DNA from 4 places in the Desulfosarcina ovata subsp. ovata genome. Region 3 is predicted to be linked to each of the others. Evidence: riboswitches for the same ligand, from Rfam matches in the RefSeq annotation. Region 3 holds a riboswitch; each other region holds the start of a gene.
The links. Region 3 has a riboswitch for cobalamin ahead of GN112_RS14215 (sirohydrochlorin cobaltochelatase). Riboswitches for the same ligand answer to the same signal wherever they lie in the genome.
Positions count from the first base shown of each region.

Region 1: linked by a shared signal. The riboswitch ahead of GN112_RS13750 (helix-turn-helix domain-containing protein) and the one ahead of GN112_RS14215 (sirohydrochlorin cobaltochelatase) in region 3 are both predicted to bind cobalamin.
Region 2: linked by a shared signal. The riboswitch ahead of GN112_RS28110 (hypothetical protein) and the one ahead of GN112_RS14215 (sirohydrochlorin cobaltochelatase) in region 3 are both predicted to bind cobalamin.
Region 4: linked by a shared signal. The riboswitch ahead of trpD (anthranilate phosphoribosyltransferase) and the one ahead of GN112_RS14215 (sirohydrochlorin cobaltochelatase) in region 3 are both predicted to bind cobalamin.

Region 1 is NZ_AP021879.1:3,101,501-3,109,667, forward strand. It holds gene GN112_RS13740 (hypothetical protein) at 1-734, shown strand, start outside; gene GN112_RS13745 (TonB-dependent receptor plug domain-containing protein) at 646-1,155, opposite strand; gene GN112_RS13750 (helix-turn-helix domain-containing protein) at 1,334-2,443, opposite strand; cobalamin riboswitch at 2,437-2,613, opposite strand; gene GN112_RS13755 (acyl-CoA dehydratase activase) at 2,663-3,421, opposite strand; gene GN112_RS13760 ((Fe-S)-binding protein) at 3,460-4,611, opposite strand; gene GN112_RS13765 (double-cubane-cluster-containing anaerobic reductase) at 4,592-5,869, opposite strand; gene GN112_RS13770 ((Fe-S)-binding protein) at 6,544-7,887, shown strand; gene GN112_RS13775 (DUF1573 domain-containing protein) at 8,078-8,167, shown strand, end outside.
Region 2 is NZ_AP021879.1:6,414,997-6,423,163, forward strand. It holds gene GN112_RS28105 (TonB-dependent receptor) at 1-1,536, shown strand, start outside; cobalamin riboswitch at 1,646-1,846, shown strand; gene GN112_RS28110 (hypothetical protein) at 2,188-2,421, shown strand; gene GN112_RS28115 (hypothetical protein) at 2,430-2,714, shown strand; gene GN112_RS28120 (efflux RND transporter periplasmic adaptor subunit) at 2,743-3,966, shown strand; gene GN112_RS28125 (ABC transporter ATP-binding protein) at 4,003-4,704, shown strand; gene GN112_RS28130 (ABC transporter permease) at 4,701-5,915, shown strand; gene GN112_RS28135 (ABC transporter permease) at 5,912-7,126, shown strand; gene GN112_RS28140 (TolC family protein) at 7,289-8,167, shown strand, end outside.
Region 3 is NZ_AP021879.1:3,212,785-3,220,951, reverse strand. It holds gene GN112_RS14235 (CHAT domain-containing protein) at 1-1,993, shown strand, start outside; partial or broken gene GN112_RS34370 (hypothetical protein) at 2,162-2,350, opposite strand; gene GN112_RS14225 (hypothetical protein) at 2,691-2,996, shown strand; gene GN112_RS14220 (D-alanyl-D-alanine carboxypeptidase) at 3,793-5,022, shown strand; cobalamin riboswitch at 5,193-5,388, shown strand; gene GN112_RS14215 (sirohydrochlorin cobaltochelatase) at 5,633-6,619, shown strand; gene GN112_RS14210 (energy-coupling factor transporter transmembrane component T family protein) at 6,783-7,349, opposite strand; gene GN112_RS14205 (HI_1622 family ECF transport-associated protein) at 7,369-7,530, opposite strand; partial or broken gene cbiM (cobalt transporter CbiM) at 7,592-8,167, opposite strand, start outside.
Region 4 is NZ_AP021879.1:3,726,925-3,735,091, forward strand. It holds gene GN112_RS16505 (acyloxyacyl hydrolase) at 1-347, opposite strand, end outside; gene trxB (thioredoxin-disulfide reductase) at 344-1,324, opposite strand; gene GN112_RS16515 (30S ribosomal protein S1) at 1,327-2,796, opposite strand; gene GN112_RS16520 (Hsp20/alpha crystallin family protein) at 3,055-3,504, shown strand; gene GN112_RS16525 (hypothetical protein) at 3,623-3,772, shown strand; gene GN112_RS16530 (class I SAM-dependent methyltransferase) at 3,916-4,836, shown strand; cobalamin riboswitch at 4,878-5,091, shown strand; gene trpD (anthranilate phosphoribosyltransferase) at 5,278-6,390, shown strand; gene GN112_RS16540 (hypothetical protein) at 6,401-6,601, shown strand; gene GN112_RS16545 (alcohol dehydrogenase catalytic domain-containing protein) at 6,627-7,685, shown strand; gene GN112_RS33990 (mechanosensitive ion channel family protein) at 7,702-8,167, opposite strand, start outside.

The DNA of each region.
Region 1 (8,167 bases), 110 kb from region 3:
AACGGAGAGGATATTATTCCGACTGGCGGGAGCCGACACAAATCGTTATTCAATGGCTCGACGCCCAGGCAAATCCGATCAAGGAAATTGCCCCGCTTTACGATGCCACGATGGCCGACATCAACGGTGCGTTTGAATTATTGGAAGATTATCTTCGTCAAATCGGCGTTGACCAGGCCGACGGAGTAATTTTCTGCGCGGATGGCGATCGCAGATATTGGAAACGATTTTCCTCACTGGCAGAAAAGCTTGAAGCCAAGACGTGTTTCCAAGTGATCGACTATACCCATGCCAAACAGAATTTGCATATTGTCGCGGATCATCTTCCCAAAACCCTTGAAGCCAAAGAGCGAACGGCGATTCTCAAGAATTGGAAGGACCTGTTATGGCAAGGAAATTTGATGGAAATCCGAAATCAGATTCGTCAGTACATCACGTATCCGTCGAAGCTAAAGAAAGCATTGAACAAGTTCAACAATTACTTTGTGAAAAATCTCCGCCGCATGCAGTATGCGGCCTTTCGGTTATTAAATCTGCCGACCGGCAGCGGTTGTGTTGAAAGCGCGATACGTCGCGTGATCAATCTTCGGTTGAAAGCGCCGGGTATTTTTTGGAAGCGTGAGACCGCTGAGGTCATGCTTTTTCTCAGGAGCACATTACTTTGCGGGCGTTGGGATAATATGCTGGAACACTTGCTACAACTGAATCGAGGAACATTTGAAGCTTGCCCCTAAATGGGATTGCACCCACTCTTTCCACGTTGTTAAAATCAATGTCCGTAAACAACACCTTGTCACTGGGGACGCCGTCTATATAGATGGTTACAGGGTTCTTAAATGTATATCTGCTGCTGCCCAATCCTCTGAAACTAATGTCTCTAATGCCGTTGTTGTCGTTTGCCTTAAGGTTGGGAACTAAATTCAGGAGATCCGATAGGGTCGTTATATTGGCATCCTCAAGATCTATTGCCGTAAATACGCTTATGGATGCGGGAATTTCTTGAATTTTCTCCTCATGTTTATTTGCCGTAACCGTTATTTCATCAAGGCGATAGCTTTCATTCTCATCGGCATTCACCTCCTTTGTGAGTATTGAAAATGCCAAGCTTACAGAAAGAATGCAAAGTATACTGAGCTTAATCGATTGAAAAGTCACAGATTCCTCCTTGGTGCCGGTTTGAAGACTGATGGGGCAGCTCCAATCCTCATTGCCCATGATGATGGTAAGTTAGTTGCGTTTATTGTTTTAAACCGGTTGGTTATAGACAATCGTGGAGGTATCTATAGGCATAAAAAAAAAGGAGGGCTACCATACAGGTCCATTTTTTTTGTCATCATCGTTCATTTTGACGATACCGGCTGGGAGGCATGCCAAAATGTTCCCTGAACGCTTTTGCAAAATGGCTGGAGTTTGAATAGCCAAGGGAATAGGCAATTTGAGTCAAGCTCAAATTTTTATTCTGAACCATCCTTTTGGCCTTTTCTATACGCTTGAATCGAAGATATTCCGTAGGTGTTGTGCCGTAGAACAGATTGAAATCATGATACAATTTTGTACGAGAGACACCTATTGCCTTAGATAGTTCAATTATATTCGGAGGGGATTGAAGGTTTTTTACCAACAATTCCCCTGCGTAATGTATTCTGTCAATGTCACAGGATTTTAATCGAGCGGTCTTTTCTTGTTTGCGTATGCTCGGGTTAAGCTGGTCAAGCTTGCACGCAATCAACTCCATTGCCTTGGCCTCGATAAAAATTCGATGGCCTGCCCCTTGATAAGGGCAATGAATGATTTGTTGCAAGATCATGTGCATAGAAGGGGTGATACTATCCGTGCAATCAAACGGTTCGCTTATACTCCCATTGTCTCTTAAAGGGACTTTTAAGTTAATGAGGATATTGTACAACTCCTCTTCCATCAAGGCACCTAAGGAATAGGGATCTATCAATACGACAATGTTATTTATCCGGGTTCCGGGCATGTCTTCAAAAAAGCCTTCGCGGCTTGGAAAATAGAAAAATCCGCTTTCCCTATTCTTAAAGACCAAACTTTTTTTTAAGCAATACAGATCTAATTTTGTAGTTCCGGAAAGCCAGAAACTGAAACCGTATGTGGGGCAATCACCGCCGTGCTCGATTTTAACCTTATGAAATATATTATAATTATTAATAAATACGTGAATTCCACTTTTGAAGTGATACGCCTTCATCGTCCCTTCACCGAGACATTGTGAAATTCTCAGGCATTGCTCAACGCAGCCTTTTCCCATAGTTTGGGAATCAAGGGGATCATCTTGCGATATTTCCGTTTTTTTTTCGGCCTCACATTTCTGCATATAAAAAATAAAAAATCCCTGAATCGCAAACAGGTTACGATCCAGGGATATCCCTTTTTTATCCAGATAGATCCTGAGTAACCGGCATTGCCATACACGGTTGCTCAACGTTTTATCAGGTAGGTCTTCTGACTCTCAGATCATCCTCATGCTGCGCCTTCCCGTTATATCAACAGTGGCATTGTGCAGCATTTGTCACCGATCACAGCGGCGGGCCCGTTTCCGAATCGCACGGAATTCCCTATTAAGCCAACGGCACCAGATAAATTTTGATTTTCCGACTACATAACAAGAAGCGAAAAGTCAAGCGTATTTGCTCTTCTTTTACTATGCCGTCTCCTTGGCCAGCAGTGCCGCACCCAGCGCACCCACCCGTTGGGGATCGTCCGGCAGCCGAATGGTGCGCCCCAGCTTTTCTTCCAGCAGTTTGTGCATACAAGGGTTGTTGGCCACGCCGCCGGTAAAGGCGATATCCCCTTCCGTGGAAACACGGTTGATCATGCCGGCTGCCCGGCGGATGACGCTGGCGTGCAATCCCCGGGCAATCTCCCGGCGGTTCTCCCCCTTGGCAATCAGGGAGGTCACTTCGGATTCGGCAAAAACCGTGCACATGCTGGAGATGTTGAGGCCCTTTTCCGCCAGCAGCGCTTCGCGGCCGAAATCGTCGATGGCAAATCCCAGGGTGCGGGCCATGATCTCCAGAAATTTTCCGGTGCCGGCGGCACAGCGGTCGTTCATCTCGAATTTCTTCACCCGGCCGTTATCCAGCATGGCAATGGCTTTGCTGTCCTGCCCACCGATGTCGATAACCGCTCGAACGTCGGGAAACAGCGCACGGGCGCCCCGGGCGTGGGCCTTGATTTCCGTCACTGTTGACGCATCAAAGGATATCTCGAACAGGTTGCGGCCATAGCCGGTGGCCATGATGCGGTCGAAAGCCACTCCCGCGATCATTTTCTTGGCCTCGGCCATGGGGTCGAAACCGGTGTCGGCCTGGTGGCTCTCTAAAATTTCATCGGCCTCATCGACCACCACCAGTTCGATGGTGCGCGATCCGATGTCGATACCTGCAAACCGTTTCGCCATTGCGATTCATACTCCTGTGGTCTGAAAAGGACGCATGGTCAGCTAGGATTCCTGCCCGCCCGCTGGGTGGCGGCGGCAAGACTCTTTTTAAAGCGCCGCTTGAGTATCAGACGGTTGATGTAGGTCAGCGGACTGCCGGCCCCCCGCATACTCCCGTTGAGCGCCTTTTCAGGAAAAAAAAGCACGTCGGCGAGATGCACGGTCGGGGTCTTGCGATTTAAAAACCCGGCGCAACCGGCACAATACGTGACCAGCTTGCGGCCTTGCGCTTCCCGGCTGCGGATTCGCCTCCAGTTCCGGGCCAGTTCCGGACGCATGAACCCCACACTGCCGCCTTCGCCACAGCAGAGGGTGCGGCCACGGCGATGTTTCATCTCAGTCACGGTGAGTCCCATTCGCCTCAGGATGGTACGCACGCTGTCCTGAACGGCGGATTCCCTGCGAAGCGGGCAGGGATCGTGGATGGCCAGTTCGCCATCCCCTCGGGCAGCGGCGGGAAGTTCTCCCCGGCTTAAAATTTCATAGACGGTTTCCACCGCCAACCCGTTGCCGTACTGCTTAAAAATTTTGTGGCAATTGGGGCAGGCAGTCAGCACCCTTCGGACGCCGTTGGAGCGCAGGTAGTCCCGCATTTCAGCAAACATCCGATCGAAATGGCCCTGCCGGCCAAGATCATGACTGGGTTTGGTGCAGCAGTCGAAAACGATGCCCAGCGCCGGGATGCTGCGCTGCAGGTGGGCGAATAGCCGCCAGGTGGATTCCGGACGGGTTCCGGGTAAGGTACAGCCGGGGAAAAAAACGGTATCACATCCGTCGGGAAGCCCATAGTAGGAGAAGAGCGCTGACGAGCCCCGCTTCTCATAGGCCAGTATGGTGCGATAGGAGGCGAAGTTGCCATTTTCATGAATCACGGCCTCCCGCCGGATGGCGAGAAAAAGCTCCCCCGGATCCAGCTTTTCCGGACAGACGGCGCCACAAAGGCCGCAGAGACTGCATTCAAAGGCCAGTTGCTGATTCGCCGGATCGGAGAAGTCGTATTTCTCGATAATCGCCTTTGGTGTCCCGTAATGCTGCAGAAAGGCGCAGCCGGCCTGGCACGCCCCGCAATCCGTGCATGTCGAACCGATACGATCGATCGTTTGCCTGAGTGGCGTGGAGTACTTGTCCATCCTATCGGAGTTGTTCGACAAAGGCCTCCACCCGCGTTTTCAGCTGGCCGACATCTTCCATGCTGTAGTCGGTTTCAATACGCAGACAGGGGATCTGCTTCTCTTCCAGGGCCGTCTCGACAGGAATAGATTCCATCAGGTAGGGCTGGCAGAACTGCAGGCCGTAATGAATCACGCCATCGGCGCGGTAATCGGCCACCATTTGCTCGATATGCGCCAGCCGGTCCGGATTGGGCGTGAAAATGGCACAGTCAACCATGAAATAGCGGTCCACAATGGCATCGATCATCTCTTCCACCGTCTCGCCGGATTCATCGGTCAGGTTGCGGGTGCCGCGTTCGCCCACACAGGACTCCTCGCCGACGATCACCGCGCCGGCGGTTTCGACGATCATGGGCAGTTTCCAGTTGGGCACCGCCTGGGGGCAGCCGGAAACCAGGATACGGGGGGTTTTTTCCGCAAATACGCCCTGTTTGGATTCGATCCGTTTTTCCAGTTCATCGCAGATCTTGTTCACCGAATCGGTAAATCGTTCCGGATTGTCATAAAAGAACACCTGGTTGGCCAGAAGGGCATCCAGGCCCGAGATCGGGGCCGGGTCGGCCCTGCGAAGGGTGAAAAGCCGATGCAGGGCCGCGCGCTTGGCATTGACCGTCTGGATGGCTGTTTTCAGGGACCCGGCGGTCACGGCGACACCCGTGAGATCTTCAACCGCCGCCTTGAATCGCTGATATTCGGCCTTGAGCAGCGCCTTACCGTTTTCGGACTTGACCTGCGGCAGGTCCATCACATAGAGGTTGTCAACCATGCCGCCCAGGGTCTCATAGGACTTTTTCTTGCCATCGCAGGTGTTTTCGCCCACGATCATGTCGGCACTCTCCAGATACGGGCAGACTTTGCCGACCTTGAACCCGAAGGACGACTTGATCAATGCGCAGGTGTTGCGCGGCAACAGCCGTTCCACATCCTCGGTGGCGAAATCGGCACCGGAACAGAGACCGACCAGGGTGGCATTGGCCGCCAGCACGATCTCCTCGGGAACAAAGACGCAGTAAGAACCGATAATCTTGCGACCGATAGCCTTCTCGTCCATCAGTTCCTTAATGCGCAGGCCGTGGACTTCGCTCATCACAAAATCGAAATAGCCCATTCCCTCGGGCCGATTCTCCTGTGCCAGGTAGATATCCTGATAGGCCTGGCCCAACACATTCAGGAGCATATCGTGGGCTTCGAGATCAAGGCCCAAGTCGGTCCACATGGCATTATAATTTTCACTCATTTTGTCTCCTCGTCAACACCGCACTGGATTGCGGGTTGTCCGTATTCGATGATTTTACCCTTTTAAATTTGGTTGTTCAAACGCCATTGTCGGACAGGCAAAACCGCCTGTCAGGGTTCCGACCGGAATCAATTTCGGCAGCCTGTTTTTCTCTCGCCCGCTTCGCTCGAGCACGCAGAGAAGGGTTGATTAACTGCAATTAGAGGGCACCACAAGATTAGTCAAACAGTTTATATCTATTCGTCCAGCCGTACTTATCGGCATTATTAATTTGACATTTCCCGGCACTTGAGAGAATGGATGACCATTAACCAACCTACGATATAAAGGTTTACCCATGCTTCGGCTTTTCGGTTTTACATGACGGTGCTCAGGTTTGCTGCCCGGGTCGGTATGCACTGGATAAGACTGAAAGGCTGCATTTCTGCGCGACATCCCGTTAATTGAAGATGCTGTTCGACACCACTGATCCGTTGTGACCAGCCGTTTGGCACGCCCGACACGTCACCCGTATGGGGTTGTCGGTCGGCGTTGTCCCGATACTTTCGTCCCATGGATGTCAACCCCTGCCCGGCGATTCGACCGGGGCAAGGATGGGTATGGGAAACGGATTTGACCGTCATCAGCCTGGATACCATTAGATAGATCTAAGGATGCCCAAGAGAGGAGTGACCATGAGTAACGCCGAAGCCACGATAAAAATCAAAAACAATCGAAAGAGCACGTTTATTGAAAAGGTAAAAGAGATTCTCCCGGAAGGCGGCAACCTGAACCTGTGCCTCACCTGCGGCGCCTGCGCGTCGGGATGCCCGGCGACGGGCCTGGAGAACATGGATCCGCGTAAATTCCTGCGCATGGCAGCCCTGGGCCTGGACGACGAAATCACCGGCCATCCCTGGGTTTGGATGTGTTCCCTGTGCCAACGCTGTGTTTATGTCTGTCCCATGTCCATCAATATTCCGGCCTTGGTTAACGAAGCCCGAATGCTCTGGCCGCGGGAGGAGCGCCCCAAGGGGATCCTGGCCTCCTGTGACATGGCTCTGCGCAACGACAGCTGCAGTGCCATGGGCTCACCGCCCGACGATTTCATCTTTGTCGTTGAGGATGTTTGCGAGGAAGTCAAATCCGACCAGCCGGGTTGGGAAAATCTTGAAGCGCCAATGGACAAGGAAGGCGCCGAGTTTTTTCTTACCCAGAACTCCCGTGAGCCGGTCACCGAACCCGAAGAGATGGCACCACTATGGAAAATCCTGCATCTGGCCGGGGTCGACTGGACCTATGGCAGCACCGGATGGGGCGGCGAGAACTACTGCATGTTCCTGGCCGACGACAAGAACTGGAAAGCAACTACGGAGCTATCAATCCGCAAGGCGGAATCGTTAGGGTGTAAAATTTACCTCAACACCGAGTGCGGACATGCGACCTATGCGGTTTGGATGGGCGTCCAGCGCCACAAAATAAAGACCGATCTGGAGATCGCACCGATCGTTCCCTACTATGCCCGCTGGATTCGTGAGGGCAGGCTCAAACCCAGCAGCGACTGGAACAAGGACATGAAAATTAAATTCACCTGCCAGGATCCCTGCCAGCAGGTGCGTAAGAGCTTTGGCGATCCCCTGGCCGAAGACCTGCGTTTCGTGATTAAAGCCTGCGTCGGCGAAGAAAATTTCGTGGACATGACCCCCAACCGGTCCAACAACTTCTGCTGCGGCGGTGGGGGTGGATACCTGCAATCGGGATATAACGAAGCCAGACACCAGTATGGCAAAATCAAATTCGATCAGGTCATGGCCACCGGTGCCAAGTACGTCATCACCCCCTGCCACAACTGCCATGCCCAGATTCATGACCTGAACGATCATTTCAACGGCGGCTATCACACGATTCACCTGTGGTCCCTACTGGCCCTATCCCTGGGCGCCCTGGCCGATACCGAAAGGGTGTACCTGGGCGAGGATCTTCAGGAAGTCTGGCTGCCCGGCGAGCCAGGCACGCCCAATCCCTTTGAAGGGAGATAAAACAAAACGGTAAATACCCGGAAATAAGCGGGACCGTTGTCAAGCTGATCCCGGAGGAGAATCATCGCATGCAGCGGTATGCACTTTTTATCTTTGTATTGCTGTTGGGAATCGCCCCCCCTCCGGTTGCGGGCAGCGACCGGCCGATCGTTTCACGAAGCAGAGTCCGGCCGATGCACCCGTTGCTGTTGTGCCCGAGAAAACGTTCACGTTTGACTCGGTGCTTGAAGGCATGGCGGTCACCCATGCGTTTGTTATCGAAAACCATGGCACCGCTCCG
Region 2 (8,167 bases), 3.2 Mb from region 3:
TTTGCCGAAAAATCTGACGGTTACCGAAACGATGACCGGGACATCAAAAATATTGATGGCCGGGTGGGATGGCAGTTTGACGGCGGCCGGATTGACTGGATCACCGGGTATAACGAGTCGTTCAACAAATACCCCATCGGGCTTGCCGAATGGCAGGTGGAAAGGGACCCCACCGTGGTCTCCGCCAATACCAAGGAGGACGGCAGCGGCTATGAAATGCTGCCCAATGAATCTGATGAGGATCTTTTCAACACCATTTTGACGCTTGACTATGACAAGAACGATCTGCTGATCAACTCCTCTGTTGGTTTCAGCCGGGATCATCAGGATCTTAGCTACAACAAATATCTGAACGATTCAACAAAACTTGACGACAACTACGAAGACGATCGGGTTGAAAACCTTTATGATTTCAAGGCCAGCGTGGGAAAGGTGTTCAGCGGGCAAAGCGTGTCAAATACGTTGACCTTTGGTCTGGATTACCGGTACAGCGATTTTGAGCAGGACCGAGTTTATCCCTATGATACAGAAGGAAACAATGATGATTCAGAGGCGGCTGCGGATATAGACGCTGAGAAAAAGATGTTCGGAGCCAACTTTAACCATGAATTGAGCTGGAATATTTTCAAGCTTCAGTCAGGCCTGCGTTACAATTACGTTTCCTACGACCTGACCAACCGGGTGCCCCAATCCATCAGTGTGGACTATGACAGCGATATTGACTGGAGTATCTCCCCCTCGGTGAACATTCTTGACAATGCCAACCTTTTTATCACTTGGAACCATTCCAAATACTATCTGCCCATGGGATATTACAGTTCTAATATGTCTTACGACAATGCGTATACCCGGCCAGAGGACTTGGACCCGGAAACCTACGATACCATTGAGGCCGGCTGGAAGCACCAGATGTCCAAGGCTTTCAACTACAGCCTGATCCTGTACTACACCGTTGTAGACGATAAAATCGTATCTTACTATGAAGGCACCTCTTTTCAGGGCCGTCGCAATGCCGGCACCAGTATCCACAAAGGTGTTGAAGTTGAGATCGATGGGCGTCCAAGACAATGGATTGGTTACAGGCTCAGTTTTACCACAATCGATGCCGAATGGGACGAAGGCACGGCCAAGGCCTATGCAACGCCGGATGCCTCCAGCACATCGGTGAGCGATCTTTCCGGTAAAACCGTGAATTATGTGCCTGAGTACGAATATACCGCCGGCCTGGATTTTTATCCTTTTAAAGATACCAAGTATGGATCTTTGACCATCGCCTTGGATCTTCGAGGCTTTGGCAAGCAGTATGAAGACTATAACAACAATCTTGAAATGTCTGCCGCTGATTTTCTGGATGCCAAGATCACCTGGGATTATAAAGGATTTCAATGCTATCTGAGTGGTACCAATCTCTTTGACAAGGAATGGAATCGGATGGTGAATGCGACTGGCAAGGCCCATTCACGTCTTACCACGGGTTCGGGTTTCTATCCCCAGGACGGCCGATATGTCGGTATCGGCGTAGCCTATAAGTTCTAACGCGGGAAACCCGCAATCATGTGCCTTTTCTCAATTTCCTGTTTTTTCGACAGAAATTGAGGAATAAGGTGCTATTGTCTTTATGCTTGACGGATGAAAACAAGTGCAATATGAGAAGTAAATTTCAGGTGCTCTGCGAAGCTTAATAGGGAACCCCGTGAAAATCGGGGACAGGCCCACTGCTGTAACCCCTTGCCGGCAGGAAATACGCCGGAACCCGAACGCTTTCATGCGCCACTGTTCCAATGGGATGGGAAGGCCGCGGTCGGGGAGGGGAAGTCAGAAGACCTGCCTGAGATATTAAGGCGTATACTTCCGGGGTGGAAGTACGCACGCCAGGATCTTGAGGATAAAAAAGGGACATCCCCGGATCGAATCGTTGATCGGTCCGGGGATTTTTGTTTTCCTCGGACGAACCGGCTTACATTTATCTATGGGAGGTTGTTTCATGAAGCTGCAAAGGGGCGTCCGATGGGTTGTCGCGGGGTTGATGTTATGTGTTTCTCCTGCGTTTGGAGAGAATACCGATGGTGCTGAAGAGACGGTTTCCGAACCATATCAGTGTTTAAGATAATGTTTTTGGCAAGGCCAGAGGGAGGAAGTCGTATTGTAATACTGCGACGACCGATAACGCCGCCCAAAAACATTATCTTGAATGCTATAGACACGATGGTGGTGGCCGCCGGAAGAGTTGCGGAAGAAATCGAGGATGTGACTTCAACTTATGCATCCTTACTGGACGCCACCTGCGCCTCCGTCACCGCGCGGTTGAGCGGCAGGAGCGACATCGCGCTCATGGACATATCCGCCGTCCCCTTGCCCGAGGCGATGGCCAAGGCGTTGGGCGCCCTGGTGGCCGGCATTACCGGCAACGAAACCGAATAAGAGAAGCCATGAATTCTCCTGAGCAAACCGTCAACCGGCTGGCCGCGGAATATGCGCTCAACGTGATCGAAAAAGGCGTTGCATGCTGCCACCATACCTGCAACAATCTCTTGTTCAACCAGTTGGTGCTCAATATTATCTCCCTGCCGGGAATTATGAACAGCCAGGCGGATACCAGCGTTTTGACATCGTCGGGCATCCAGTGGGCGGCGGCTTTTGTTTGTCGTGCTGGTGCCGGGATTGTTTGCCTGGGGAATCCGCCGCGGGCGGCAGTGAAAAGAAAAGGGATATGATGACCTATAAACGTCGCGGGTGTTGGAAATGAAAAAGAAGCTTCGCTGGGTTTTGATGGCATGCGTCATCGTATTGATGACGGTTTTATGGATTTGGCAACCCTGGAAGGCCGCGCCCAAGAAGACACGCAATGGGCCGGCCACCGCAAGGGTCTCCCTGGAAAATGTGGTTCACACGATTCTGGCCACGGGCAAAGTCATGCCCCAGGTCGGGGCAGAGGTCAATGTGGGGGCCCGGATATCGGGGAGATTGGATAAGCTTTATGTGAACGTAGGCGATACCGTGGGCAAAGGGCAGATCATTGCCGAGATCGAAAAAGAGGATTTGGAGGCGACAACGGCCGAAAAAGAGGCCGAGGTCGCTCTCGTTGAGGCCAGACTGGAGGCGCTCAAGCGGGAAGGCCCGCAAGAAATTGCTCAGAAGGAAGCTGAACTGGCGGAACGCAAAGCGAAACTTGAATTCGTTCGCTGCAAATTGAGCCGCGATGACCAACTCCTTAAAAAAGCCCTCATCTCCAATGAAGACTGGGAGGAGACGTCCAGTGACTTTAAGGCGGCCCGTGCTCAATACGAGGTGGCCCAAAGGAAACTCCAACTGGCCAATACCAACTTTGATGAGGGGTTGAAGCAGTTGGCTGCAGAATTGCGCCGCACGCAGGCATCGCTTAAAAACGCCCTGGTGAAGTTATCCTACGCTGCTATCCACGCCCCTTTGAGCGGTGTGGTGGGCTCTGTTTCAACCCGTGAGGGCGAAACCGTCGCTGCGGGGCTCAGTGCCCCCACCTTTGTCACCATTGTGGATTTGAAGCGTCTTCAACTGGATGCCTATGTGGACGAGGTGGACATCGGGCGGGTCAAGGTGGGCCAAAAAGGTTTTTTCAGCGTTGACGCATTTCCGGGCAAGGAATTTCATGGTCGGGTGACCGCCATTTATCCGCAAGCGGTGATTCAAAACGATGTGGTTACCTATGATTGCATTATCAGCATCGACACGCCATACGACGGATTGCTTCGTCCCCAGATGACCGCCACCGTGACCATCATGGTGGCGAACAAGGAAAATGTTCTGGTCCTCCCCGTCGGTGCCGTTAAACACCGTGCCGGTCAAAACGTGGTTTGGCGGCGCAAGGGCGACCGGATAGAAGACGTCTCGGTAACTACCGGCTGGCAGGATGACACACGGGTGGAAATCCTGTCAGGGCTTTCGGAAGGGGAGGTGGTGCTTCTCTCACCCCCAACGGATATCAAGTAATATAGCCACATTTCCTTAAACCCTATAGAAGGAGCGATGATGATCAGGTTGGAAGGAATCAGTAAATTATACGGTGTCCCGCCGCAGGAAATGCGGGCCCTGTCAGGGGTCGATCTGTCCATCGACGCCGGGGAATATGTGGCCATCATGGGGACCTCCGGTTCGGGCAAGTCCACGCTTCTGAACATTTTGGGATGTCTGGATCATCCCACCGAGGGCCATTACCTCTTGGCGGAACGCGACGTATCGACCCTGGATGACACAGCCCTTTCCAAAGTGCGCAATGAAGTTTTGGGCTTCGTATTTCAGCAATTCCATCTTCTGCCCCGCTTAAGCGTCATCAAGAACGTTTTGTTGCCGTTGATCTATGCACCGGAATATCCATCCGACGCCCTTGAAAAGGGCACGGCCGCGCTTTCTTCGGTGGGGCTGGAAAACAAACTGGCTGCCAAGCCGGGGGAACTTTCGGGCGGGCAGCAGCAACGGGTGGCCATTGCCCGGGCCCTGATCAATGAGCCCTCTATCCTATTGGCGGACGAACCCACCGGCAACCTCGACAAACAGAGCGGCAGAGAAATCCTCGACATTTTCAAGAAACTCAACCGCGATGGGCGGACGGTCATCATGGTCACCCATGATTCGGAGGTAGCCAAGGAGTCGGGAAGAGTCGTGGTGATTGAAGATGGCAGGATCGTTTCGGATCAGCGAGGTCTTCATGCGAGAGGAGAACGATCATGAGAATAGGGCGACTCTTCAGGGAGGGAATGACGGCCTTGATGTCAAACAAAACCCGAACATTTCTGATGGCGCTGGGGACCATCGTGGGTATCGGTGCCCTGACCGTCATCCTTTTTATCAGCGCCGGTACAAAGCGGGAGGTGGCGCAGAAAGCGGAACGCTTCGGCGCCCGGGCCATTCTGATCGTTCCCGCCCACGGTAAAATGAGCCAGGCTGTCGGCGGGAAATCAGCGGAAGCCAAACTGAAAATGGCAGACGCAAAGGCCATTGCCGACCAGATCGAGGGGTTGGAGGGGATTTCGGCCTCAACGTCGCGGTACAGCCAACCGGTCAAGGCGGGCGCGGTCCAGACCACAACCAACGTGGACGCGGTCGAGGCCAACTGGCATTTCGTTTGGGATTGGCCCGTGGCGTCCGGCGCGCCCATCACGCAAACGGACGTGGATAAATTGTCCCGGGTCTGTGTTTTGGGCACCACGCCCAAAGTGGAACTTTTCGGTGACGCCGATCCCATCGGGACTGAAATCCTGATCGGCAACGTCTGGTTCAAGGTCAAGGGGGTCCTGGCGTCACGGGGCATCACCGGAACCGGGCATGACCGGGACCGGCGGATCGTCATTCCCTTCAGTACCGGGATGAGACGGCTTTTCAACCAGCAGCACATCAGCAATATCCGGGTCAAGGTAAACGCGGATTACGATCTGGACGCAACGGCCCGATCCATCGAGGCGTTGCTCTATCAACGGCATAACATCGATCCCGCCATCGAATCGGTTTTCACGGTTTTTTCCACCAACAGTCTGGTCAAGCGATTCGAAGGGGTTTCCGAAACCGTATCCCGGCTTCTGATTGCCCTGTGTGGCCTCTCTTTTCTGGTGGGCGGCCTGGTACTGATGAACATCATGCTCATTTCGGTGGCGGAGCGGAAGGCGGAAATCGGCTTGCGCAAGGCCCTGGGTGCCGCCCGCCGGGACATACTGGTGCAGTTTTTGATGGAAGCCGTCGCCGTAAACGGCCTGGGCCTGGTTTTGGGGTGGTGCCTTGGCATGCTGACGGCCTGGATAATTGCCCGGTTTACCCAAATCCCGGTTGCGCCTTCCGTCTTGTCCTTTGTGTTGGGTGGCGTCTTCTCCGTGGGCGTGGCCCTTGTGTTTAGCTTGCAGCCGGCCCGCCGGGCGGCCAATCTGGATCCGGTGGAGGCCATTCGGTGAACTGGCTGGCCAATTCGGCATTGTCCGTTGAGGTTTTGGCCGGACACCGGCTGAGAACGGCGTTGAGTCTGTCCGGTATCGTGATCGGTGTCGCCTCGGTGATCATCATGATTGCCGTCGGTATGGGGGCCGAAAGAAAGGTCATCGAGAGAATCGAAGCCATGGGCACGAATCTGATCGTGGTAACCAACGATCAGACACGCAAAAGCGGAGGCACCGTCAGACGCATCCAAGCGGCAAAGACCCTCAAACAGAGCGATGTCAGCGCCATTGCGGCCCGGTGCCCATCCGTGAGCAAGGCGGCCGGTTCCATCCGGCGATCCATCATCCTGCGCTACAAAGGCAACACGGTCAAAACCACCCTCGTGGGCCTGGCGCCCGACGGTTTTTCCATTTGCCGCCTGGTGCCGGAAGCGGGTCGTCTCTACGGCGCAGCCGAAGAGCGATCCCGGCGGCGCGTGGCGGTCTTTGCCCCGACGGCCGCCGGCAACACCTTTGGGGGCGCAACAGGGGTGGGTGAAGCCGTTCGTCTCGGACGGCAGCCGTTTCGCAGCATCGGACGCACCGCTCCCAAAGGGGCCGACTTCAACGGTACCGACATGGACGACAGGGTCTTTGTGCCCCTGGCCACGGCCATGCGACGTCTGGTGAACGTCGATTATCTGGACACCATATTTGCCCAAGCCGCCGATGGCGTCCCCTTGCACGTGGCCGAAGAGGAGATCAAAACCGTTTTGCGTCAGCGGCATCGTTTGGGTAACCGGGCCGATGACTTCTCCGTTTACAACCAACTGGACCTCATCCGCCTGCATAAGGAGACGGCCCGTTCGTTGACCCTGTTGATCGTCACCGTGGCCGCCTTGAGTTGGGTGGTGGGCGGCGTGGGGATTCTGGCCGTCATGCTCATGGCCGTAAGGGAACGACGTTCGGAAATCGGTCTTCGGCGCGCGTTGGGGGCAAAGGCCGGGGACGTATTGTGGCAGTTTGTTTTCGAGGCCGTCATCCTGGCGCTGGCAGGCGCCGTGAGCGGGTTCATACTGGGCCTTGTGGGCATCTGGATCACCCATGCGGCCGGCTGGGGGCCCACGCTGATCCCCTGGCCGGCGGCTTTTCTGGCCGTGGGCGCTTCCATTTTCCTGGGGTTTGCATGCGGGGTTTATCCGGCCATCAAAGCGTCACGACTAAGCCCGGTCGTGGCCTTGAAACTGTAAGATCCTGTTTGATAAACCCGTCTAAGGCCCGCTAACGGCGTTGGAAAGTGTCTCAAAATGCTCGAATATTACTTATATGCGCCGCTTTTGAGGCCCTTTCCGCCTTGTTAGCGGGCCTGATCCAGATTTCTCAAACAGGATCCAAAGAAAATCTATTCACCTATGAAACCTCTATCCAAATCGATTTTCTCATTTCGCCCGCTCCTGTTCGTCGGGGTGCTGGGGGGGTGTCTCACCATGTCGTCATGCGCCGTTGTGGAAAGCGGCATTGACCGAACCGTCGACGGTCCGGTTTTTCCTGCGGACACTTGCGTGACCATGCAAACCGATGACGCACCCTTACCTGTCTCTCCACCCCCGTCGCCGTCTCTCACAGTGTCGCTTCCCTTGACGCTCACCACCACCGATGCCATCCTGCTGACACTCCAAAACAACTGGGCGCTGATGGTCGAGCAGCTGAATCCTGCCGTTCAAAATACTTTTGAGGATACGGAACGGGCGGTTTTCGATCCTGAAGCCACCGTTGAAATAAGCGGCGGGCGAACCGACGGAAAAAGCCAGTCAAGTACGAGTGCCGGGATCAGGGATTTCTCCGAGGTTGAGGCACTGGGCGTTATTTCCCTTGAGCAATACTTCCCCACGGGCACCACCGTAACCCTTGAAGGCAAGGCCGAACTGGATGACTACTCCCTCTATCGAGACGCCTTATACTGGTCCCGGCTGGGATTGACGGTCAATCAGGCCCTTCTGAGGGGATCGGGAACCACGGTAAACCTGGCACGACTCCGGCAGGCCCGCCTGGATACCCGCATGTCGGAATATGAGCTGCGGGGGTTCACCCAGTCGCTGGTGGCACAGACGGAAGAAGCCTATTGGGACTATGCGCTGGCAAAACGTCAGGTGGAAATCTATGAGGAGTCGCTCAACGTCGCTCGAGACCAGTTGCACGAGACCCTGACCCTGATTGAGGTGGGACGATTGGCAGAATCCGAACTGCCCGCCAGTCAGGCGGAACTGGCCAGCCAGGAACAGGGCCTGATC
Region 3 (8,167 bases):
CTTAGCACAGTATGACCTTATCCAAAAGGAAATGGCTGCCGATCCGAAAACCTATGAGCAGCTGTTTGAAGGTAGGGTTGATCGAGGAATGGCACTATTTTTCAATGGTTACATACAAGAAGCCCAGGATCAATTTTTATTAGCGTATGAAAAGGCCAAATTGCAATTTGGCAAAAACGATTATACCGTTTCAGAAGCCCAAGCTTTGTATGCATTAACTCTTTCAGCCAAAGGAAACGATGTAGAGGCCCTAAAAATTTTAGATCAATTTATGATGGATTTTATATCCCGCTACCGGGAACAATTAGGGGCCACCATAGGATACTATACCCGAAAAATTAGACTAGATCGGATTCTGGAAGGGTACGTAGAGCTATTATTTAGGACCGGTGATACCTTATCTGCAATTAAAGCGTTTGAGGCGGTCGATGCCATCCAGTGTCATTCAGTCGATCAGGCCTTGTCGCGAAGCGCTAATCGTTTTGCAATTGGGGATCCTGAATTGGTAGCCATCATCCGGCAAAAACAAGATTTGGAGATGAACATAACGGCTAACAAAAACCGGATTGCTGCATCAATGGGGATAGATGATATCAAGCACCGTGACAAGGTCATTAAAGAGCTTAAAACCAAGGGAGATGAATTAAGAGACGCTTTACATGTTTTGAACAAAGAAATTGCCTATCGATATCCGCAATATAATAAATTGACCTCACCGGGATCTGTTTCCTTAACGGATATCAAAAAAAAGCTTAAAAAAGACGAGGCGATTCTATCAATTTTCACAGGGCAGAAATCTACTTATGTCTGGGCATTTGGAAAAACTGGGGAAGTCGCCTTTGCCAGCATTCCCATTAGTTCTGAAGTTCTGGGGCGTGAGATTAGCCGGTTACGCAAATCGTTAACGCCTAACGATATTCGTACCGTTGAGGATATACCGACATTTGACACAGAATTGTCTTACAAACTTTACAGAAAACTATTGGCTCCCGTTAAACAGGGCTGGGAAAATTCACGTGTAATTATGGTAGCTGCTAATGCACCGATGGATCGCCTGCCCATTTCTCTTTTAATTTCGAAACCTGTCGGTTCAATTCAGCACAAATCCGATATTTGGTTTTCCGAATACAAAACCATTCCCTGGTTGGCCCGTACCCATGCCGTTTCGCAACTACCGTCAGTAGAGTCCATTCTTTATCTCAGAAATCGGAAATCCTCCAGCCAACCTGCTAACACATTCGCCGGGTTTGGTGATCCTTGGTTTTCACCTGATTCTGTTGAGGTGGATGATGGAGAAGTTGCCATCGCACAAAGGGGCCTGCATTTACGAGCGACGCCAGTTGCCAAGGGAGACAATCTTTCGTCATTCAGGCATTCAATGCTGCCCCGCCTTCCTGAAACTGCGGATGAAGTCAGGCAAATCGCTTTGGCCGTTGGTGCCGATCCCACCACTGACGTTTTCCTCGGGCTTGAAGCCACTGAAGCCCGTATTAAGAATATGGATCTAATGAATAAAAGAATAATCGTATTTGCGACTCATGGGCTAATGCCCGGCGACATTGACGGTTTAGGCCAGCCGGCATTGGCCTTAAGTCATCCATCATTGTTACATAACAAGGACGATGATGGCCTACTGACGATGGGTGAGATCATGTGGCTCAAGTTAAATGCCGACTGGGTTGTACTATCCGCATGCAATACCGCAGCTCCAAAGGGCAAAGGCAAGGAAATGCTCTCCGGGCTAGGGCAAGCTTTTTTCTATGCTGGTGCAAAATCTTTGCTTGCTACGAGCTGGCCAGTCGAAACCAACAGTGCAAAGGCTCTTACTACTGGACTTTTCAAATATATAGACCGAACTCCGAATATTTCCAAAGCAGAGGCACTTCGTCTGTCGCGTATCGCACTTATCGATGGCCCTGGCCAAGGGAAGTGTAGTTATGCCCACCCTATCTTTTGGGCACCGTTTATTCTTGCCGGTGATGGAGGGCTTTGAAAATTATTATCAGACAACTAAAAACCAAGTTTGGTTCCACCTGACCACTACAACCTATTTTTCGTTATGCAGGTTTATAAAGATTGCCATATATAGCCCCTCTGCTATTCCGCTTCTATCCGATAAAGATGTTAGGCCTTGTAGCCTTCGACCAAAGAAAACATGCGCTTATCCTGAAGCTGTTTTATTTTTGTAAATCCGGCTGCCGCGAGTCCGGCTTCGATTTCTCGGAATGTATACTCCTAAACTGACAGCAGGCACTTTTTTGGTTGTAAAGTGAACTCTGAGGAAGTTATGGACAATCCAATAAACGTTCAACACGCGTTGAAGACCGGTTTCTGATTTTGCATATATATTACGTTATTGTAATTTCTGAAGATATATATTACAGATATGTGATGGAATAATGCTGAACAATTGTGATCGAATACCAATAACTATATGAAATATTATCGTTATGTAATTTTGGCACAATGAATGCTTGAATGCGTAGTCAGCGTCGGAGGTTGCTCCTCCTCCAAATCATCCCCCTGGGGTAAGACCTCTTGGGGAGAGGTCTTGCCCACTTTATTTTGCTGAATGTGCCGCCTGCCACCTCCGGTATCCCTCATGGGCGCTGGCGTGCTGCTTTGTTGGAGGAAGTCCTTAAGGATCAGATCAAAAAATACGAAAACCACAAAATTAAAGGCGGTAGCAAATGCCAACTCAAATCTGCCCCCTTTGTGGGAAAAAAGCGAAATACGATAACCCGCCTGGTAATTCCGAAAAGTACAAATGTTTTTTGTGCCCGGTCGGCGGTAGTTTCGTCATCTCACTGATGGCAGAGGACCATCTCGCAAAATTTCCCATAATAGACAGAACGTATTATTCTGATAAAGCTAAGGACGCCAAAAAAGGAAAGGTCTTGATCATCCAATTTTGTGATGATGGACTTGAAGCACCGCTGATCCAGAGGTACGATGAGAAAGCAGAATGGTTTAGGCTCGGGGATGAAATTAATTGAACGTAATTGCGCCGGGCTTGTGTTCGTCTTCAAGACGCATCAAGGGTTGCATACCGGGAGTATGTGGCCGTTGATGCAACGCGGAAGACGGGCGCAAGAACAAGCAATTTCGTTTAATTAGGCGATTGGCGGATAAGAATATACCAGGATGCGCAGGATTTTTCATTCGTATTCAAGGCGGGCTTTTTTACGCATAGTGGGGCTATGTGTGGAAAAGCCCAACGCAGAAGACGGATGAAAAGACAAGCAGGCGGGTATATTCTTTGACAGAAATCGCCTTAATAAAATTCCCGATCCTTAGATAATCCATTTTGCGGGAGCACCTTTCCCTGGCATCACACAATCCCGCATGGGGTCGGAGTTAAACGCGGTCTATACTCCGTTGTGCTCCGACCCATTTTTTACCTGGCCCAGTCGTCAAGCGGATTTCATCGATCCCCACGCAAAACAGCCACCACCCGCCACTGCCAAAACTGCCAAAAGGTTTTGTCACCGGAAGCAAAACCCCCGCGCGCGTGGGGATGTGACGCGGCTTTATAGTTTTCGCCAATTCCGGCAAAAATCGGTGTTTCCACCGGGTTTATGATGATCACAGCAATTGTAATTATGCGGTTCAGGTTTGTACCAGCATGGCAATTCGATCAGTTCTTCGAAAAATTTAGTTCAGGTTATGATCAAAAAGTGCAACAAAACTGTAAGCAATTAGCCAGCCGATGAATAGTCAGCGATTCTTAGAAAAACAGCGGGAAAACAATGCTATTTTAAATGGATTGCTGTGAGGAAAAACGAGAGGCGTATGGGGAAGATGAAACAGTACGGGGCGCGGTGGGCTTGTCTGTCGATGGCGGCTGCAATACTGGCCGCTGCCACGTCGTGGGCCGCTGAAACACCCCCAGAGGCCGATTTTGTCCGGCGGCTGTCCGTCCTGGCGGGTCCCCGGGATGCCATCCTGGTCGCCGCGCCGGATGGCCGGATCATCGCCGCGGTCCATGAAGACCGTCCCCTGGTGCCGGCCTCGATTCTCAAGTTGCTGACGACCTTGACGGCCCTTGAGAAATTGGGTCCCGACTACCGTTTCAGGACCGAATTTTATCTGGATTCGCACAATAACCTGAAAATCAAGGGATACGGCGATCCCCTGTTGGTTTCCGAAACGATTGGAAAGATTGCCCGGCATCTGGCGACCCTCGTTCCAGCCGTCCATGACCTGGTTTTGGACGACGCCTTCTTTGCCAAATCGATCTACATCCCCGGACGCGGTACGTCCACGCAGCCTTACGATGCGCCCAACGGCGCCCTGTGTGTCAATTTCAATACGGTTGCCTTCAGAAAGGAAAACGGCGTCTGGGTCAGCGATGAGCGCCAGACCCCCTTGTTGCCATCGGTGATTCCCAAAATCGCCACCTCGGGTATCATCCGGGGCCGCATTACCCTGGCCGCCGACCGATCCGAAGCCCTGCACTATGCCGGAGGGCTTTTTCGTTATTTCCTCAATCAGGCCGGCGTGCGGGTTACCGGTACCGTCAGACCCGGCCGGGTCGATCCGGAATCGGATGTGTTGATGTGGTTGCACCGGTCCGACGCGACGCTGGATAAAGTGGTGAGCGAGCTCTTGAGGTTTTCCAACAATTTCATCGCCAATCAAATCCTTCTGGTCATGGGCGCGGAGATGGTGGGGCCGCCGGCAACCGTGGACAAGGGCCTGCAGGTGTTGAGAGGTTTTTACCGCGTTGATTTGGGAATTGAAACCGGGCGTGTCGTCGAGGCTTCGGGAATTTCCCGCGAAAACCGCGTTACCGCCCGGGCCATGCTGAAAATACTGCAGAACTATGAACCCTATCACGATTTGATACCCCGGAAAGGACGGCAGTTTTATAAAACCGGGCACTTGAAAGGGGTCCGGACACGGGCGGGCTTCTTGTCGGGCACCGACGGCGAACTGTACCGCTTCGTTGTCATGTGCAACACGCCGGGGAAAAACACGAACGCTGTTATGACGGCCATTGAACGACACTTTGAGCAGTAACCACTCATACCCGTGTTGGAAAGCGTCTCAATATGCTCGCCTAAGTTACATATGCTTACCCTGGTCGCCATCAGCGAAAGGATTGACAAAATAACATAACTCGAATATCTCATGTTTCTGGTTTGCTGCGGTCGGAGGAATGACACTCTGGACGTGGCCGCCGAATTTTTCATACGGTAATGTATTCAGGTGCGATACGCTTAATAGGGAACTCCGTTAAAATCGGAGGCGGATCTGCCGCTGTAATCCTGCCCGCTAACACCGGGAACGTCTTCAAGCATGAGGCCACTGTTTCAGGCTACTGAAATGGGAAGGCGCTTAAAGACGGGGGAAAGCCAGAAGACCTGCCAGAATGCATTGAGGGTGTTTAGGTGCCATAGGAAAGCCATAGCAGGACGAGGAACGTCCTACGAGCAGGCTAAACGCACTCTTCTACCGGCCATTGCTTCAGGAATTAAGTATGCCGGCAAATCAATATGTCCCTTCCATTGTGACATGGTTTCCACATGGGAACCATGATCATGTCAAGGCAGCCTGCCTCCGATACTTTTTCCCGAATCGCATTGGCATCTATTCTACATCAATCAACGTAACAAGGAGGAGATGTAAAATGAGAAAAAGTTTCATGGTTTGTTTGTTGGCAATGTTTCTGATGGCCTCAATGTCCATCCAAGCCCTGGCCTCCGGCGGCGGTCAACTGACCGAATCCAAAACCGCCATTATCCTGGCCAGTTTCGGTACCACCGTACCCGAGGCGGTGAGCGCCATCACCAATATTCAGGCAAAGGTCAAAAAAGCGTTTCCCGGCGTTCCGGTGAAGGTTACCTTTACGTCCAACATCATCCGCTCGGTATGGAAAGAGCGGCAGGCCGACGCAAAGACGTGGCTTGGCAAGGGCATCCCCGAGGAAATTCTCTACGTCAGGAACATTATCGCCACCTTTGGTGACCTGCGGGAAGAGGGGTACACGGACATCATCGTGCAGCCCACGCATATGTTCTTCATGGAACAGTCCCATGATCTGACGTCCTACGTCAATGCCATGCGCTCCATTCGCACAATGAAGCAAAAGTGGATGCCTTTTCACAAAATCGCCATGGGCCGCCCGGCATTGGGTACCGTGGGGCCGCAATACGACTATCATGAAGATGTGGAGAAAGCCATCAAGACCCTGGCCGACGATTTTGCCATGGCCAAGAAGAACAAGGCCACCCTGGTGTACATGGGCCACGGCAACGAGCACTGGTCAACGGGCATTTATAGCGAAACCGCCAAGGCCATGCGCGAGATGTATCCCGCCGTGAAAACGATCATCGGCTCCGTGGAAGGCTATCCGTCGATAGATGATGTGCTTAAATGTCTCTCCCGCACCAAGGGCGACAAGGTCATACTCAAGCCATTCATGATCGTGGCAGGAGATCATGCGACCAACGACATGGCCAGTGAAGAAGACGATTCCTGGAAAACCTTGATCGAGGAACAGGGATTGAAAGTCATGCCGGTTTTGAAAGGCCTGGGTTCCAATGACGCCTTTGCCGGAATTTTTGTCGAACATATCCGGGATGCCGCCAAGGATGCGGGCATTGCGCTGAAGTAAGCGCAAGCGCCTGTTCTGCAGAAATAAAAACGGCTCGATAGTCTGGCGGGAAGGGGTGCCCGCGCGATACTTTCGAGCCGTTTTGTTTGTCTATCACTGGCCACCGTAGCGCATAGCGGCAGTTGCGCGCAACTGCCTGAAACTCAAGTTCCTGCAACGTCAATTAAAATAGTGTCGGCGCCAGCCATTCCATTCCTCCCAGCAAAATCAGGGTTAAAAAGAGACAACCGGACCCGATCCGGTCCGTCCGGGAAAAAGAGAATTGATGAATACAATAGAACTTCCCTTTGAATCCCCGGCACAGCATGGACTGGTAGACCCGATCCGCCCTTGCCAGGGCGCGGACCAGCAGCATGCCGAACAGATAGGCATAGGTTTTATAGGTATTTATATTGGATTTGAGGGTGATGCGGGCCGCCAGGAGCAGACCTTCCCGGGTGCATGCCACCGGTCCCAGAAAAAACGCGATGGTTCCCTCGAAGGTAATGGGCAGCACCAGAAAAAGCACGATGTTGAAAATGTTAACAACGGTCAGCCGCCTGGCGACTTCCATCCGGGGAAGCCGGGATATCCACACCAGAATGACGGACATGGCCAGTCCGCTGACCAGGGTGGGAAACTTCAGGGACAGCGCCAAAAGGAATGAAAACAGCGTAGCAAAAACAATCCGCAACCGTGGATCGAGCCGGTGGAGCAGAGAGACTCCCTGAGCAAAGGATTCACTCAACATCGGCGTCTTTACCCGTGATTCAGGCTTTTTTTCGCCGATAATTGAAATAGGTCCCAATGCCCACCAGAACGAAGATATAACCAATGCCGCCGGCGATATCCTTAACGTTTGACCCGGTATTCTCTTTTACCGACAGTTTGCGGATAATGCGACGCAGCTTATTATCCAGGGACTTTTCCACGATCGCCTGAATTTCCTGTGCGCTAAGACCCGAAACCATTTGCGAATCAGCAGGTGCGGTTTTAGCCGCTTCGGTTGACGGTAACGCCGTCGGGGCGTCGCGTATCCTTTGCCGGGAAGGCGGCTGCCACCTCCTCCAGGGGGATAACGACCTTTTTGAGAAATCCAATACAGAATGCAGTGATAATGCCCTCGATGATCATTACGGGAAGGTGGGCGGTCACCACCAGGGCGGCGACTTCAAAAAAGCTCTCTTCCGTAAAAAGCAGGGAAAGTGCGACCATAAGTGACGTCAGAAGCACCGAAAGTGCCCCGCAGGCAAAGGCCCCGACAATGGCGAGTCCGGTGTCCTTCTGCACCAGCCGACCGAACAGGTATTAGCACAACACGGCCGGGCCGGCCACATTCAGGGTGTTTACTCCGAGAACGGTAATCCCCCCGAACTGAAAAAGCATGGCTTGCAGGGCCAGCCCCACGAGGATGGCTGCAAAGGCCCCCCATCCAAGCATCAGCCCCACAATACCGCTGAGCAACAGATGGACGCTGGACGGGCCGATGGGAACGTGGATCAGGGAGGCCAAGAAAAAGGTTGCCGACAGAATCCCCGCCTGGGCAACGTGCTCATAGTCCATTTTTTT
Region 4 (8,167 bases), 510 kb from region 3:
CTCAGTTTCCACTGCATCAGGAACCCGGCGTAAACCTTGCTGGTATCTCCCCGGGTGTTCAGGCTCAGCCCCAGATTGGGAAACGCATCGGCAGCCAAAAGTGAGAACAGTCGGTAATTGAAGGTCGCCTCCACACAGATGTCCGGGCCACTTTCTTTGGACCGCCCGCTCCACAGGCCGTCGATATCGTGGGCGGCAACACCGAAACGGACCGATCTGATGAGCGCTGGCAGCCCTGGCCCGTCCATGCCCATGGCCTCGTCAATCGGCATGAATATCAGAAAAACCCCCCAGAGGAATCCGGCAAGGGCGCCTGCAACCCGTTTTCCCCGCCCGCGCCGATTCACGAAGCGGCGTCCGGGGGTAGTTCGCAGGTATCGGCCAGCATGGATGTTTTGGCTTCCACATAGTGGGCCGCAGCCAGTGCGGCCGTACAGCCGTCGGCAGCCGAAAGCACGATCTGACGGGCGAATTTTTCACGCAAATCCCCGATCACGTAAATCCCCGGTGTCCGGGTTTCGCATTTCTCATCGGTCACCACCATGCCGTCGGCGTTCATGCGGGTGCCGGCCGGGACCAGTTCGTTGTTGGGATTGAAACCGATGAAAATAAACACGCCATCCACATCCAACTCGCGGGTGTCGGCGGTAACGGTATCCTTGAGGCCAACCTGTTCCACACCGTCGGCACCGGCCTTGATTTCCGTCACCACGGTATTCCAGAGCATTTCGATGTTGCAATCGTTGAAAATCCGCTGCTGCAGAATCTTGCTCGCCCGCAGTTCATCCCGCCGATGGGCGATGTAGACTTTTTTACACAGTTTGGCCAGATACAGGGCCTCTTCGGCGGCACTGTCACCGCCGCCGATGACGACTACGGTTTTGCCCCTGAAAAAGAACCCGTCGCAAGTGGCACAGTAAGAAACCCCCTTGCCGTATAGTTCCCGTTCGCCAATCACATCGAGTTTCCGTGGGCTGCCGCCCGTGGCCAGGATGACGGCGTGAGTCTTGAGGGTGTCACCATTGGCCAGCCGAACCGTGTGATGGTCCAGACCCGGGTCCAATGCCGTGACTTCCTGGGAAATCATATCCAAATCGTAGGATTGGGCGTGCTGGGTGAACTTCATGGAGAGTTCGGCGCCACTGATATGGACAAAACCGGGGTAGTTCTCCACCTCGTCGCTCATGGTCACCTGCCCGCCGGTGACCCCCTTTTCCACCAGTGCGGTTTTCAACGCCGCCCGCATGGCGTAAATGGCTGCGGAGAGGCCGCCGGGCCCCCCGCCGATAATGACCAGATCGTAAAGTTCATCACTACCTGCCATGATCAACCTCCGTTTTTCTTCCGGGAAAGGGCTTCCTTCAACTGATCCCCCAGCGACCCCAAGGTATCCGACGATCCACCGGAAAATTCCTGCCATCCCTGGTCGTCGGTGCCGCCACCGGCACCGAGAGAAATTTTGCGTTCCGCCACGTTAATGCTGTCAACGGTTACGGTGATCGCCGCACCCGGTTTAAGGGCCTCAATTTGCGCCGCATTGTCCGATGCGGCGATTTTCGATTTGGGCAAAAGACCGGTAATACCCGGTGCCAGGTTCACGAAGATACCGAATCCTTCTTTCTTCTCGACCCGCCCCTGCACGGTCTTACCCGGTTTGAACGTTTCCTGGACATCGGCCCAGGGATCGCCTTCCGCATCCTTTATACTAAGTGAAATCCGCTTGCGGTCAAGGTCGAACGCCTTGACCATCACCATGATTTCGTCCCCGGGGGAGACAATCTCTTCGGGACGCATCACCCGGCGGGTGTAACTCATCTCGCTGATGTGAACCAACCCTTCAATGCCGGGGAAAAGTTCCACAAAAGCACCGAAATTGGCGCATCGGGTCACTTTGCCCAGCATCTTGGCCCCCACCGGAACACGCTGCTGGGCGTCGGCCCAGGGATCGCCCATGGCCTGCTTCACCGAAAGCGCGATCTTCTGGGTTCCCGGCTTCTCCCCGGCTTTGATGCCCAGCACCTTGACCTGCAGTCGATCGCCCACCGTGACCGCCTGATCGGGGGTATCCAGCCGGGACCAACTCAGCTCACTGATGTGCACCAGTCCTTCCACGCCGGGGGCCAGGCTCACGAAGGCGCCAAAGGGGACGATCCGCACCACGCTGCCTTCCAGCAGAGCATCGGGCTGCAGTTCGGCCATGAACGCCTTGCGACTTTCGTCCAGCTCCTTTTGCAGGATCTCCCGCCGCGAAACGACGATATTGCGCCCCGACTCCTCAAACCGCTTGATCAGGAAGGTCAATGTCTGCCCCACATAAACACTGGGGTCTTCCACATAGGCAACGTCCATCTGGCTGATGGGGCAAAAGGCCCGCCGCTTGATCATCTCCACATGAAACCCACCCTTGATCGCGGCGACCACCTTGCCCTCCACCGGAATGCGCTCGGTCCAGGCGTCCTTGAGCATATTGAGCCCGCCGATCCCGGAAATGGCTTTGGAGAGGCGGATTTCACTTTCGTCGGCGGCGACCACATACAGATCCAACTCGTCGCCCTCGGCAACGGACAGCTGCCCGTCGTCGTCAAGCAGCTCGTTTTTTTCCACCACCCCGTCAACCTTGGTGCCCGTGTCGACAAACACGTTGCTGCCACCAATGGAGATAATGCGCCCCCGGATCCGGTCGCCCACCTGAATGTTTTCATTCATGCCGGTGCTGTAGGATTCAAACAGTTCGGCAAAACTCTCTTCCGCGTCCACTTCCGGTTCCGGTGATGCGTTTTCAAAATCGTCGTTCATGATTGTTCTCCCAGTTCATAAAATGTGGGGCAACTTCACCAAAATTTAACCGCTTTTGCAAGCCAATTGTCGCTTATGGCGAATTCTTGCGCCGCCGGCCATACCGCCCCCGGCGCATCGGGGCTTGACAAGCATCTCCGGATGGCTATGCTTTTCTCAACACCAGCCATTGCCCATCGACCGCGAGGCCCCAAACCGGCCGGCGCCGGTCGCAAACGATCCGGCTGGCGCCCATCCACCCAAATCGCGAGGAACGTCATGGCCATCATCAAGTGGGACCCGTTTGGCGATATCGCCACCCTTCAGGATCGTATTAACAAACTTTTTGAAGATTCGTTCCCCCAACAGCTGGCTGACGGCGAAACGCTACCCTCCTGTGCCTGGACGCCCCATACCGATATCTATGAAAACGACAGCGGCTTTTTCGTTGCCGTCGACCTGCCCGGTGTGAAAAAGGAAGATGTCACCGTGGAGGTCAAGAACAACGTCATGACCATCAGCGGTAAGCGGTCCGAGGATCCGGAATGCCAGACGACCAACTATTATCGCCGTGAACGCATCTGCGGTAAATTTTACCGGACCTTCAGCCTGCATGCCATGATCGCGCCCGCAGATATCAAGGCAACGTTCAAAAACGGCGTCCTGATCATCGAAATGCCCCGACCTGCGGCCGATCCGCCCAGACAGATTTCTGTGGATATCGAGTAAATGGATTTATTCGGCGATCGGTATTCAAATTTCATGGTTCGTGCTTATTGTTTGGTTATTCGGACGGCCCGGCTTTGCATAAAGCCCCATCTGGAAATCCTACAAATGGAGCGGCACCATGAAAAATAGAAATATCGTACCCAACGAAAAAGAATGCATCAGCCAGTGCATCATGCAGTACTGGTCCAGTTCCAGCGAACCCACCCGTGATCGTGACGCAAAATATGAACGCTGCCTGACCAACTGCAACATATGCGGGTCTGCCTGACCTGAAACGGTGCACTGAAAAAACAACCCACGCCCCGGCGACGGAAAAACTCGTCCACGGGGCGTTTTATTGGAGTTTTCGATTTTACCCCAACCATGAATGATACTCCCAGAATTTCCGAACATTTCCATCGGCAGGCAGCAATGCTGGCCAACCGCGTCAAGAAGCGTTTCAAGCACCTTTCCAAACGGTTCTCACGGCAGCAGATCGATGTGTTCCGCCTCTACGACTGGGACATTCCTGAAATTCGTGCCGTGGTGGACTGGTACGGCGGCCACCTGGTGATCGGCGAGTACATGCGGCGCCAGTCGGTACCCGAATGGCTGCTCCTGATGGGCCGGGCAGTGGCCGACACCCTGAACGTGCCCGCCGAACGGCTGCACCTGAAACAGCGCTGGGCCGGCCGCCAGGAGGGCAAACGCTACGAACGCATCGACTATACGGATAAAAAGATCGTTCTGCACGAACGGGATTTCAAATTTCTGGTCAATCCGTACGACTATGTGGATACGGGCCTTTTTTCCGACCATCGCGACACCCGGCAGATGGTTCGCCAGATGGCCGCAGGCAAGGATTTTCTCAATCTGTACTGTTATACGGCGTCGTTTTCCTGCTACGCGGCCAAAGGCGGCGCCCGCAGCACCGTCTCCGTGGACCGCTCGGAGAGTGTCATCCAGTGGGCCGGGGAGAATCTGAAGCTGAACGAAATCGATCCGAAAAACAATCGGCTGGTCCATGCCCACACCTTCGACTATCTGAAAAAAGCACACCGGGAGGGAAAACAGTTCGATCTTGCCGTGGTGGATCCCCCCTCCTATTCCACCACCAAAGTGCGCAACGAATCCTTCGACATCGCACGCGACCATCCCCGCCTCCTTTCGGCGGTGATCGACCTGATGCGGCCCAAGGCCACGCTCTTCTTCTCCACCAACCACCAGGATTTCACCCTTTGCATGGACCGGATCAAGGCCGCTGCAGTAGAAGAAATCACGGCCCAGACCATCCCGGAAGACTACCGGAACAAGCGCAAGACCATCCATCGCTGCTGGCGCATCACGGTGTAAGCGGACACGGAAAAATTGACAAGCGCCCTGCTTTCGGGGTAAGAAAATCGTAACTGACAGGTGCGGGCGCCGGCGCTTCGAACGCCCGTTAAAAGGAAAGATGGTGAGAGCCCATCGCATACCAGCCGTTGCTGTAATCGGGAACGACCGCCGCAAAAACGCCACTGCCGACCGGGTGTCGACGGGAAGGCGCGGCCAGTAGGGAAACGCTCGACGCCCGTAAGCCAGAAAGCCTGCCTGTGCACTGCCCGGCGGCATCATCGATGCCTGCCGGAAACGGATACCGCTGGAAGCTGTCCGTATCGTTTTCGTCTGGTCGTTCAGGCGAAAGGATACTGGCATCGGCTGCCGCGGTTTTTTTATTGTGCAGCGCCGTATATCGCAATATCCTGCCTCCTGTCCGGCCCATCCGATATTTCCATATCACGGAGTTAACCGACCATGAGTACGGACAAAACCTTCGGCGCATTGATCACCCGCCTCATCGACAAGACGGACCTCACCCGCGACGAGGCCCGCGAAGCCTTCACCGTTATCCTGAATGACAACACTACGGCCATGCAGCAGGGGGCATTTCTGGCGGCCCTGCGCGCCAAGGGCGAGACCGAAGCGGAAGTCGCCGGCGCCTGGGAGGCCATTTTCGACCTGGACACGGTCAAGGTGACCCCCGATACGGGCATGCCCGTCGTCGAGAACAGCGGCACCGGTATGGACAGCTACAAGACCTTCAATATCAGCACCGCCGCCGCCATCGTGGCCGCGGCAGCCGGCGTGCCCATGGCCCGCCACGGCGCCCGGGCAATCACCTCCGTCTGCGGCACGGTGGATATGGCCGAAGCGCTGGGCGTGGATGTGGCCTGCGATGCCGACCTGGTGGCCCGCAGCATCAAGGATGCCGGCATCGGCCTGTTCAATGGCATGAGCCCGACCATTCACCCCATGGCCCTGGGCCGCATTCTCTCCCAGATCCATTTCGGCTCGACCCTGAACATCGCCGCCTCCCTGGCCAACCCGGCCATGCCCCGGTTTGGTATTCGCGGTGTCTACGCCCGGGAAATGATCGACCCGGTGGTCCGGGTCATGAAAGCCATCGGCTACCAGCAGGCCCTGGTGTTCCACGGGGCGGTAGACGGCACCAACAAGGGCATGGACGAGGCGTCGGTCTGCGGCACCACCTGGTGTGCGCAGCTGGGCGAGGATGGCACCGTCGACACGTTTCGCCTGCAGCCGTCCGAACTGGGCCTGGCCGATCACAACCCGGCCGACCTGGCACCGGAGAAGGATCTGGCGCGGGAATCCAGGCGCTTCGTGGCCCTGATCCGGGGGCAGGAAAACGGCACCAGCACCCGCCGACAGGCCCTGGAACTCAACACGGCCCTGATTCTGAAGGTCGCCGGCAAGGTGGACACCATCCCCACCGGCATGGCCCTGGCCGGCGCCACCATCGACAGCGGCAACGCATACGCCACCCTGGAAAACTGGGTCACCACCCAGAACCGGCAACCGGAGGAGGGACTGGCCAGGCTGCGTCGGCTGCAAAACGCCATCAATTAGGAGAACCGCCATGGAACTGCTCGTCATCAAAACCGGCAGCCGATATCTGCGCGTCAAGGACGACGATTGCACGGCCGTGGGGCTGGACAAAGCCAGCGTTTTTCCCATGGCAATGCTGGAAACCGTCAAGGTCCATCTGGCAGCGGCCCGGGCGCACGGATTTCCCGAAGCCGTCATCTTTCGACTGACCCTGACGGAAACACCGCTTTGAAACCATGGGAAAGGGAAATTCAACCATGAAAATCGTGCTGACCGGCCTGGAGCAAATCGAGACTCAGCCGGCGGACCAACCGGCCGTCGAGAGCGGCATGACCCGGCTCGCCGTGCGCTACTGCGGCATCTGCCGGACCGATGCCAAAATGTGGCATGAGGGCCACCGCGATCTGATCTTTCCCCGGGTTCCCGGCCACGAAGTGCTGGCCGAGGACGAGCATGGCCAACGGTTTACCGTCTGGCCTGGCCGGATCTGCGGCCGCTGCCGGTACTGCACCAGCGGCCGCGAGAATCTCTGCGAATCCATGCAGATCATGGGTTTTCATTTTGATGGCGGCTTCAGCCGGACCCTGCTGGCCCCCACCGAGAGCCTGATTCCGGTACCGGACACGATCACCCCGCACCAGGCCTGTTTCGCCGAACCGGTGGGCTGTGTCCACAACGCCCTGACGGCGCTCAACCTACAGCCGGGAGAACGGGTGGTGGTCTTCGGTGGCGGCACCGTCGGCCTGATTGCCGCCCTGGTAGCAAAGACACAAGGCGCAATCCCCCTGGTAATTGAAAAAAACGCCCGGAAAATCGCCAGGGCCGGTGCATTTCTGGGTGCCACGCAGATCACCGCCCTGCGGGAAACCCACGAGAGCGAATTCGATGCGGCGATCAACGCCTGCCCCGACCCCATCGCCTTCAGCCAGGCGGTCACCAAGCTGGCCAAGGGCGGCCGCCTCTCCTTTTTCAGCGGTCTGAAAAAAAACCAGACCATTGAAAGCAACCTGATCAACCTGCTGCACTACCGCGAAGCAGCCCTATTCGGCGCCTACGGCCTGACCCGGCAGAATATGGTGGCCGCATTGGGGCTGATCGCCCGTCACCAGCCGGCCTTGGAGCATCTGGTCGAGGCCATCGTCCCGCCGGAACAGCTCAGCCGGCAGCTGCCCCGCGTGCTGGCCGGCGATGGGTTCAAGGTCATTTTGGATTTTACCGGCAAGACCGGCCGACGCAGCGCCGCCCCGCCCCCACCGAAAACCGAGGCCGCCGTTGCCGGCAAGACCGATGCGAACCGCCTGTTCCAGCGAAAATGATCCGCAGTGATCGGATTCAGGGGTCCCCCCGGACGGAGTCCAGAACCGGCGCCGCTGCTGGGGCCACACTGCGCAGGTGCAGATCCCGCTGGGGAAAGGGGACCTCGACGCCCAGTTCGCGGAAACGGCGGTCGATGGCCTGATTCAACTCGCTGCGCACATCGTTCATGTAATCGATGTCATCGATCCAGACGCGGATCTGAAAATTCAATGAACTGTCCCCGAAATCCATAAAATAGATCAGCGGCGACGGATCATTGAGAATCCGTGGGTTTTCCGCGGTGCAGTGCTTCAGGGTTTTCAGCACCAGGGGCACGTCCGATCCGTAAGCCACGCCAACGGTAAGAATGATGCGCATGTTGCGATCATCCAGGGTCCAGTTGGTCAGCTGGTTGGTAATCAGATCACTGTTGGGCACGACGATGTCGGAACGGTCGAAGGTCTGGATAATGGTTGCCCGCAAACCGATGTCACGGATCGTG